Regions from separate parts of the Caulobacter segnis ATCC 21756 genome, predicted to be linked through region 1. Evidence: riboswitches for the same ligand, from Rfam matches in the RefSeq annotation. Region 1 holds a riboswitch; the other holds the start of a gene.
The links. A riboswitch is a leader RNA that binds a small molecule or an ion and turns the genes downstream of it on or off. The one in region 1 is predicted to bind cobalamin.
Positions count from the first base shown of each region.

Region 2: linked by a shared signal. The riboswitch ahead of cobO (cob(I)yrinic acid a,c-diamide adenosyltransferase) and the one ahead of CSEG_RS10010 (TonB-dependent receptor plug domain-containing protein) in region 1 are both predicted to bind cobalamin.

Region 1 covers NC_014100.1:2,165,612-2,170,455, reverse strand. The annotation lists gene CSEG_RS10015 (aminotransferase class I/II-fold pyridoxal phosphate-dependent enzyme) at 1-229, opposite strand, end outside; gene CSEG_RS10010 (TonB-dependent receptor plug domain-containing protein) at 239-2,188, opposite strand; cobalamin riboswitch at 2,331-2,520, opposite strand; gene cobU (bifunctional adenosylcobinamide kinase/adenosylcobinamide-phosphate guanylyltransferase) at 2,557-3,075, shown strand; partial or broken gene CSEG_RS22535 (hypothetical protein) at 3,346-3,494, shown strand; partial or broken gene CSEG_RS23290 (hypothetical protein) at 3,530-3,609, shown strand; gene CSEG_RS10000 (MFS transporter) at 3,857-4,844, shown strand, end outside.
Region 2 covers NC_014100.1:1,689,816-1,694,659, reverse strand. The annotation lists gene CSEG_RS07970 (AbgT family transporter) at 1-1,532, shown strand, start outside; gene CSEG_RS07965 (DUF2799 domain-containing protein) at 1,604-2,257, shown strand; gene CSEG_RS07960 (DUF1636 domain-containing protein) at 2,261-2,665, opposite strand; gene cobO (cob(I)yrinic acid a,c-diamide adenosyltransferase) at 2,662-3,300, opposite strand; cobalamin riboswitch at 3,331-3,514, opposite strand; gene CSEG_RS07950 (substrate-binding domain-containing protein) at 3,689-4,729, shown strand; gene CSEG_RS07945 (GFA family protein) at 4,783-4,844, opposite strand, start outside.

The DNA of each region.
Region 1 (4,844 bases):
GGTCGGCCACGCCGAAGGCGCGGGCGGCGACGGCCTCCAGTTCAGTCAGCAACTCGGGATCGGGCAGCGTCCGTAGCGCCTCGGCCGACGCGCGCGCGCCCGACCAAGGCTCCGGATTGATCCCGGTCGACAGATCGAGCCAGGGCCCCCGCACGTCCGGATAGGCGGCCGTCGCCTCGCGGAGACGGCCGCCATGTCGGAGGGCGCCGAGGTGAGGGATCGACGCCATCACCGCGCTCTAGAAGCGGGCCCGCAGGCCCACGAACGCGCCGCGACCGGGCGTGCCGTAGTTCAGGATGGTCTGGTAGTCCTTGTCGAACGCGTTCTCGACGCGGCCGAAGACCTCCAGGCCGTCCTTCAGCGGATAGGACGCGCGCAGGTCGACCAGCGTGTAGTCCTTCACCACCTGGGTGTTGAGGTCGTTGTTGTAGGTCTTGCCCACATAACGGACCGCCACCGTGGTCGAGAGCTTCACCGGCCAGACATAGGTCGCCGACAGGTTGCCCATGTTCTTCGGACGACGGGTCAGCTGCTTGCCCTTGGCCGAACCGGAGTCGGTCTCGGCGTCGGTGTAGGTGTAGTTGCCCGACAGAACCAAGCCTTGCGCCGGCTTGTATTCGCCAATCAGTTCAAGGCCTTGCGCCTTGGTCTTCAGAACGTTGCTGTAGTAGCCCCAACGCGAGACGCCGCCCGGCGCGCACAGCGGATCGGCGCCGCCCGTGCACGAGAAGTAGCGGATCTCGTTGTCGGCCTCGCGGTGGAACCAGGTCGCCACGGCGCGGGCCTTGCCGCCCAGGAAGCGCTGCTCGATCCCGGCGTCCCAGCTGTCGAACTTTTCGGGCGAGAGGTTCAGGTTGCCGTACTCGCTGAACAGCTCGTAGAGGCCAGGAGCCCGGAACCCCTGGCCGAAGCTGGCGCGCAGGACCGTGTTCCCCTCGTTAAGCGCCCAGGCGGCCGAGGCCTGACCCAGGGTGTGCGAGCCATAGGTGTCGTGGTCCTCGTAGCGGAGGCCGGCGGTCAGGGTCAGGCCCGGAACCACCTCAGCCTGCAGCTGGCCATAGAGGCTGTCGACGCCGACCTTGCCGGTGGCGAAGGCCGGGTTCGGGTTGCTGACGGACGGCGAGCGCGTGCGCATCCGCGCCTTTTCCGTTTCGGCGCCGAAGGTGGCCGACACGGTCTCGGTGACCGCGAAGACGCCCTGGTATTCCCAGCGCTTGTTCTTGCCGGCCGCGTCGAAGGTCAGCGGCACGGCGGGGCGGGCCGGGTTGATGTTCTCGCGGTCGGTGTCGGTGTAGGCGTAGCCGATCCGGTTGTTCCAGCGGCCGTCCAGCAGGCCGAAATTCAGGCCGGTGTAGATCACCAGCTCTTCGGTGCGACCGAACTCGGGGCTGTCGACGTTGAAGCCGTCGAAGTCGTTCTTGCCCTTCGAATAGACCGAGCGGACCTCGGCCGAGACGTTCTGCGCCAGGGCGATGCGCAGGCGGCCGGAAAGGCCGCGGTTCTGGTAGCCGTCCTTCTCCTTACCCGGCTTGTAGGCCGAGAAGCCGTCGGTGGTGTAGTAGCCGCCAGCCACGCGCCAGACGATCTTGTCGCCGGCGCCGCCAACGCCGGCCCGCAGGTATCCGGTCTTGCGCGCGCCGGCCTCGGCGTCGATCGAGCTCGAGAACGGAGTCGTCGGCTCGGCGGTCACGATGTTGACGACGCCGCCGATGGCTTGGCTGCCCCACAGGGTCGACTGGGCGCCGCGCAGGATCTCGATGCGCGAGATGTCGCCGACCAGCAGGTTGCCGCTGTTAAAGCCGCCTTGGGTCGAGGATGGGTCGTTCAGCTTGACGCCGTCGATCAGGACGACGGTGTGCTGGGTCTCGGCGCCGCGGATGTTGAGGCCCGTGGTCGTGCCCGGACCGCCGTTGCGGGTGAAGCTGACGCCCGGCGTCTGGGCCAGCAGCTCGACGACCGAGATCGCCTGGCTGGCCTCGATCGCCGGCTGGGTCAGGACGGTCACCGACGCGCCGACCTTCTCGATCGGCTGGGCGGTGCGGGTGGCGGTGACGACGAGTTCGGCGACGCCGTTGGCGCCGGTCGCGCCGGCGACGTCGGCCTCGGGGGCCTTCTGGTCGTCGGCGAAAGCCGCGCCCGCGATCAGGCTGGTGGCGAGGGCGGTGGAGCTCAGAAACGCTCGGATCATGGTTCTTCTTCCCCTACTGAACGACCCGCGCGCCGAACCGGCCGCGAACGGCGACAAGCCATACGCAAGCTCGGACCGTCGCGCGGTCCTTTGACTGTCGTTTCTCGGGAAATCCCGTTCGATCGGCGCACCCCGGCCGAGCGATGAACGACCGCGCCGGGCAGGTCTCCTGGCTCGCGGGTCAATGCTCTTGGCGCCGCCTTCCCAGAGCCCGAGGGCCCCAGTGGCGTATGGCGCTAGAACTCGCCGCTAACAGTTGCGGGGGCAGCCGAGGCCTTGAACCTCGTTCCCTTTTAATCCTCTTTCGAGGAGCCTGACGCGTCGCAAGGCCTATATGCTGCGCCGCACACCGTCAATGTGGAGCTTTCATGACCGTGACCCTGGTGCTGGGCGGCGCGCGCTCGGGAAAGAGCGGCTTCGCCCAGAAAGCCGCTGAAACCGCGGCGGGAGCTGGGCGGCCGGTCCTGATCGCGACGGGCCAGGCGTTCGATGACGAGATGGCCGAGCGCATCGCCCGCCACCGGGCCGATCGCGGCGAATCATGGATCACGGTCGAAGCGCCGCTCGAACTCGCGTCCGCCATCGCCGCCCTGCCCGCCGACGCGGTCGCCGTCGTCGACTGCCTGACCCTTTGGCTCTCGAACCAGATGCTGGCCGACCAAGACGTCGAGGCGGCGTGCGCCGCGCTGGTCGCGACCGTCGCCGCCTGCCCTGCTCGCCTTTGGCTGGTCAGCAACGAGGTGGGTCTGGGCATCGTGCCCGAGACGCCGCTGGGCCGCCGCTTCCGCGACGAGGCCGGACGGCTGAACCAGCGGCTCGCGGCGACCGTGGACGAGGTCTATTTCGTCGCGGCGGGGCTGCCACTGAGGATGAAACCCCAGGGCTGAACGCTCGTCGAGGGATGGGCGTAGAGACCCCTCTCTCTTCGAGAGAGGGAGGGGCCCGCGCCGTCAGGCGTGGGAGGGTGAGTGGTTACGAAATTGGCCGAGAAATTTCTTACTCTTCAGTAGCTTGCTCGTCACTGCCTTGTCCGGAAAGGGTGAAACCTCCCCCCCCCCTGTTCTCGCATGGCCCCCCCCTCTCTCGAAGAGAGAGGGTTTTCATGGGCGTTCGACGAGCGTTGGCGCCGTCTTATCCTCCCCTCCAAAACCTGCCGTATTCTCTACCCACCTCGTCGCGAGGAAAGGGCGCATGGCCAGCGACCATTTGCGGCGACGGGGGGCGATCGAGCGGGGACAGGTTCGAGGGGGATACTCGGACGGTCCGGGGACCTGACGCTGGTCAGGCCCGCCCGCCGTCGGCGTGGTTGGAGGTAAAAGGGCGTGTTTGGCTGAAAGCCCGTCCTCTCCGACCGCTGGGGCTCTCGGAAACGGGAGGCCCAGGTCCCGGTAAGGCCCGAACAGGGCCACCTGACGGGACGCTGGCGGATAACGGTCGCGCGGAGCGTCGGGCTTCGTCGAAACGGTATCTACAAACTCACACTCCGGACGGATGTCCGGCGCTCCGCGTCCCTTTCCATCCCTTCAGCGGGACACCGCGTGAAGCGCGGCGCCGCGAGTCGATGGTAGAACGGGCTGGCGCTTGGCGAACAATGCTCGCACACTTGTTTGAAATGGCCGTCTCGGGCCGAGTGCGAAGCGCGATCGAAGCGTGGGGAGGAGTAACGGGATGACGGAGCGTAAATCGTCATGGGCGCTGGCCAGGTTCGCCTCGCCGGCGGTTCCGATCGCCGCGATGGGCCTGCCGCTGGTCGTCTACCTGCCCGAATACTACGTCACGTCGTTGGGCCTGTCCCTGACCACGGTGGGCGCGGCCTTCCTGATCGTGAAGCTGGTCGACATGCTTCTGGATCCGGTTCTGGGCGGACTGATGGACAACACGCGGTCGCGTTTCGGCCGCTTCCGTCCCTGGCTCGCCGCCGGCTCGCCGGTGATCGCCATAGGCTCCTACGCCCTGTTCATGGCCCAGCCCGGCGTCGGCGCGCTGTATCTGTGGTTCTGGCTGTCCGTCGTCTATGTCGGCTATTCGATGGTGGTGCTGTCGCAGACCGCCTGGGGCGCGGTCCTGTCCAGCGACTACCAGCAGCGCTCGCGCGTCTTCGCCTGGTGGCAGGGCGCCAATGTGGTCGGCATGATCCTGGTGCTGTGCCTGCCGCCGATCGTGACGGGCGTGTTCAAGGGCGATCATCTGGACAGCATCGCCGCCATGGGCTGGTTCATCGTCGTGCTGGCGCCGCTCGCGGTCCTGCTCGCCGTAAGCACTGTCGGCGAGCCGGTCGCGCCGCCCAGGCATGGAAAGACGGGCCTCAAGCAGTATCTCGGCCTGCTGACTCGCCCCTCCGTGCGCCGCCTGCTGATCGCCGACCTGCTGATGGGCCTGGCGCCCGGCATCGCCGGCACGCTGTTCCTGTTCTTCTTCGAGCGGATGAAGGGCTTCGACAAGACGCAGTCGGGCGTCCTGCTGCTGATCTATTTCATCGCCGCCCTGGCTGGCGCGCCGATCTGGCCCATGCTGGCCAAGCGCATTGGCAAGCACAAGGCGTTGGCCGTGGCCTCGGTCGTCTACGCGATCGTGCAGTTGGCGACGGTCTTCATGCCGCCCGGGGAGGTGGTGCTGGGCATGATCGTCCTGGTCCTGGCCGGGCTGCCCTACTCCG
Region 2 (4,844 bases), 480 kb from region 1:
GATTGTTGGACCGGATCGAGCGGGTCGGCGACGCCCTGCCCGATCCGGTTTTCATCTTCCTGGGTTGTATCGCCCTGCTGATGGCCGGATCGGCAGTCGCCGCGGCCCTGGGCTGGAGCGCGATCAATCCGGTCACCGGCGAGACCCTTCGCGCCGAAAGTCTGCTGTCCCGGGAAAACCTGGCCAAGCTGCTGGTCGACATGCCCGAGACCATGACCAAGTTCCCGCCGCTGGGACTGGTGTTGGTGGTCATGCTGGGCGCGGCCGTGGCCGAGCGGTCGGGCCTGTTCGGCGCCTTGCTGGGCGATGCGATCCGCAAGCTGCCCAAGGCGATCCTCAGCCCCGCCGTCTTCGTCATCGGCGTGATGTCGCACCACGCCGCCGACGCGGCCTATGTGGTGCTGATCCCGATGGCCGCCCTGATCTACGCCGAGGCCGGCCGCCATCCGCTGGCGGGCGTCGCCGTCGCCTACGCCGGCATTTCCGGCGCCTTCGCCGGCAACATCATTCCCGGTCAGTTCGACGTGCTGATCCTGGGCATCACCGCGCCGGCCGCTCAGCTGATCGATCCGAGCTTCGTGATGAATCCGCTGGGCAACTGGTGGTTCACCCTGGCCATCGGGACCCTGTTCACGCCGATTGCCTGGTGGGTCACCGATCGCGTGGTCGAGCCGCGCCTGGGGCCCTGGACGCGCGAGGACACCGCCACCGCCGCCCCTGACCTCGTGCTGGAGGAGATCGGCGCGGCCCAGAGGCGCGGCCTACGGCGCGCCGGGATCGCCGCGCTGGTGGTCATCGGCCTGTTCGCGGCGCTCACGCTCTGGCCGGGCGCGCCCTTGGTCGACGCCGAGGCCGTCGGCCCAAGCCGCATGACGCCCTTCTACCAGTCGCTGATCGCGGCCTTCATGCTCCTGTTCCTGGCCAGCGGCTGGGCCTACGGCGCGGCGACAGGGTCGGTGAAGTCGCATCGCGACATCGTGGCGATGATGTCCGAAGGCATGCGCGGCATGGCGCCCTATCTGGTCCTCGCCTTCTTCGCCGCGCACTTCGTGGCGATGTTCGCCTGGTCGAAGATGGGACCGGTCATGGCCGTCCATGGCGCCGAGGCGCTGAAGGGCGTCGGCCTGCCCAAGCCCCTGCTGCTGATCGCCCTGCTGACCATGTCATCCTTCATGGACCTCGTGATCGGTTCGGCCTCGGCCAAGTGGAGCGCCATGGCGCCCATCGTCGTGCCGATGCTGATGCTGCTGGGGATCTCGCCGGAGATGACGACCGCCGCCTACCGGATGGGCGACTCGATCTTCAACATCGTCACGCCCCTGGCCTCGAACTTCCCGCTGGTGCTGATCATCAGCCAGAAGTGGCGGCCGCGCTTCGGCGTGGGCTCGATGGTCGCCCTGATGCTGCCCTATACGATCGGCTTCGCGATCGCGGGCATGAGCCTGGTGCTGGCCTGGGTTGGCCTCGGGCTGCCCGTCGGCCCCGGCGCGCCGGGCGTCTACGCCCCGCCGGTCGCCGCGTCCGCGCCCTGAACGCCGTTCAGCATCGGTTCACACGGCAAAGCTTCAGATGCCTCCCAAGGGCGGAGCCCGGGGAGGTCGAAATGCGTGTTCATGTCGTGCGGTCCGTTGTCGTCGGAGCCTTGGCCGTCGGGGCCGCTTTGACGGTCGCCGCCTGCGCCACGCTTAGCGAAAAGGACTGCCTTCAGGGCGACTGGCGAGCGATCGGCTATATCGACGGCGCCGACGGCCGACCGATGAGCCGGATCGAGGATCACGCCAAGGCCTGCCAGAAGTCCGGCGTCACCCCCGACATGAGCCTCTATGCGCAAGGCCGCGACCAGGGCCTGACGCGCTACTGCACCGAGGCGAACGGCTTCCGCGTCGGGCGTGAAGGCCATGCCTACGTCGGCGTCTGCCCGCCGCCGGTCGAGCCGGAATTCCTGGGCGGCTACGCGGACGGCGAACGGATCCACGCCGCCGAGAGCCGGCTTTCCAGCGCGCGCTCCGACCTCAGCAGCGCGGACGCGCGGGCGGACAAGCGCGCCCGTCAGGCCGACGGGGTCGAGGACGAGCTGCGCAATCCCAAGCTCACGGACGAGCAGACTCGCGAATTGCGCGACCGCCTTCAGCGCCTGCGCCGCGAGCGCCGCGAGGCGATCGAGGACGGCCGCCGCGCCGAGTTCGCGATCCGCGACGCCGAGCGCGAGGTCGACGACCTGAAGGCCCGCTACGCCCCGCGCTACGGCTGGTGGTGAGGCCTAGTCCGCCACCAGCTTGCCCGCCGGCGGCACGCGGACGATGAAGTGCCCCTTCACGCCCTCGGGCCATTGGCGGTAGGGCACCACGCCCTCGTCGCTGTCCGCGTAGGCGACCGCGTAGTCGAGGATCGCCCGCGCGGCCTCGGCCGTCGGCTCGAAACGGCCCAGGACGTAGCCGATCTTGCCCGGCGCGCGCAGATGCACCGAGCAATGCTGGCCGCAGTTGAACAGGCACGGCATGGTTTGGATCGCCACGCCGGACCCCGCAGCCGCTTCGCGCAAGGCCATCGCCAGCAGCGCGCCGCCACGGACGCCCTCCGGGCTCTCCCGGTCCTCGGCCGAGAACCGGCAGGTGTCGCAGACCACCACGGCCGGACCATCGTCGGTTTCGCGCAGGACGCTCAAAACTCGATCCCCGTCTGGGCCTTCACGCCGGCGCGGAACGGGTGCTTGACCTGGGCCATCTCGGTGACGAGGTCGGCGGCCTCGATCAGCGCGTCGGGCGCGTTGCGGCCGGTGATGACCACGTGCTTGCCCTCGGGCCGCGCGGCCACGACCTCTAGCACCTCGGCCAGCGGCAGGTAGTCGTAGCGCAGGATGATGTTGAGCTCGTCGGCCACGACCATGTCCCAGTCGTCGGGATCGAGGATGCGAGCCTTGATCACCTCCCAGGCCTGCCGGGCCACGGCGATGTCGCGGGCGCGATCCTGGGTGTCCCAGGTGAAGCCCTCGCCCATCGGCCGGAACTCGACCTGATCCGGGAAGGCGTCGAACACGACCTTCTCGCCGGTGGTCATCGCGCCCTTGATGAACTGGATGATACTGACCCGGTGGCCGTGGCCGATCGCGCGGATGGCCATGCCCAGCGCCGCCGTCGTCTTGCCCTTGCCCGCCCCGGTGTGGACGATCAGCAGGCCCTTCTCGATGTTCTTCTCGGCCATCATCTTGGCGCGAGCAGCTTGGATGGCCTTCATCCTGGCGTTATGGCGCGCGTTCTTTTCAGCCTCTTGGGCCGCCTCGTCATGCGGTGCTTCGTTCATCGTCCGTCCCTCGCCGGACACCCCGCCGGCCGCGTTGATGTGACGAAGGCCGGTCTCCTGGCTTACGCCCTCCCGTCGCGGCGCCTTCCCAGGAGTTTCAAGTCCCAGTGGCGTGAGGCCGCGACGATCGACGGACGATCACAGTTGCGGGGGCAGCCGCGGATTGGTCACCGCGTTCCCGGAGGCCTTGCGAGCCTCCATGCCTTCGAGGTCCGGCGTAGGCGTCGTCGCCGCGAGGGTCAAGGCGGTTGGTCCTGGCCGCCCCAATGGTCAAGCTTCGTCCGCACACGGACGCTGTCGCAAAACTGTCGCCTAACTGTGACAAAAGCCCGAGCATCAGTCCGGCATGGTCTCCCCGTTCCCCCCGGACGACACAGGATTTGACGACATGAACAAGCTCCTTGGCGCGGTCGCGACCATCGCCCTGCTCGCCGTCGCCGACCAAGCCCACGCGGCGCGCGACTACGTCTGGGCCGCCGGCTCCTCGACGGTGTTCCCGTTCTCCACGCGCGTGGCCGAGAACTACTCGAAGAAGACCGGCAAGAAGTCGCCCAAGATCGAGAGCCTCGGCACCGGCGGCGGCATCAAGATGTTCTGCGGCGGCACGGGCGAGAAGTTCCCCGACATCGCCAACGCCTCGCGCCCGATGAAGAAGTCCGAGTTCCAGGCCTGCCAGAAGGCCGGCGTGAAGGACATCGTCGAGATCAAGATCGGCTTCGACGGCATCGTCGTGGCGACCGACAAGCAAGGTCCGGACTTCAACTTCAAGCTCGAGCAGCTGTATCTGGGCCTGGCCGACCAGACCCTGCGCGGCGGCCAGCTGGTCAAGCAACCCTATAAGAACTGGAACGAAGTCGGCCCGAACCTGCCCAAGGCGCGCATCCTGGCCTACGGCCCGCCGCCGACCTCGGGCACCCGCGACGCCTGGATCGAACTGGGCATCGAGGGCGGCGCCGCCAAGCTGCCGACCCTGGCCAAGATGAAGGCCGCCGACGAGAAGAAGTTCAAGGCCACCGTTTCGCCGATGCGCACCGACGGCGGCTGGGTTGACGCGGGCGAGAACGACAACGCCATCGTCGGCACGATCGAGAAGACCCCGAACGCCCTGGGCGTGTTCGGCTACTCGTTCCTGGAAGAGAACGCCTCGCGCATCAAGGGCGCTTCGATCAACGGCGTGAAGCCCACGGCGCAGGCGATCGCCAGCGGCCAGTATCCGCTGTCGCGCTCGCTCTACATCTACGTGAAGAAGTCGCAGGTCGGCGTCACGCCGGGCCTGAAGGAGTTCGTCACCGAGTTCGTGTCGGACGCCGCCACCGGTCGCGGCGGCTACCTGCAGGGCCGCGGCCTGATCCCGCTGCCCCCGGCCCAGCACCAGGCGATGAAGGGCAAGGCCGGCGCCATGCCCGCCATGCCGGCGCCGAAGGAATAAGATCTACCTTCCGACCGTCTTGAAGGGCGGCGGCCTCCGGGTCGCCGCCCTTTTCATTTAGGCCCGAACATCGCGTCCTCGCAGCCGTGGGCCCAAGGCGCTTCGTCCGGCGCGT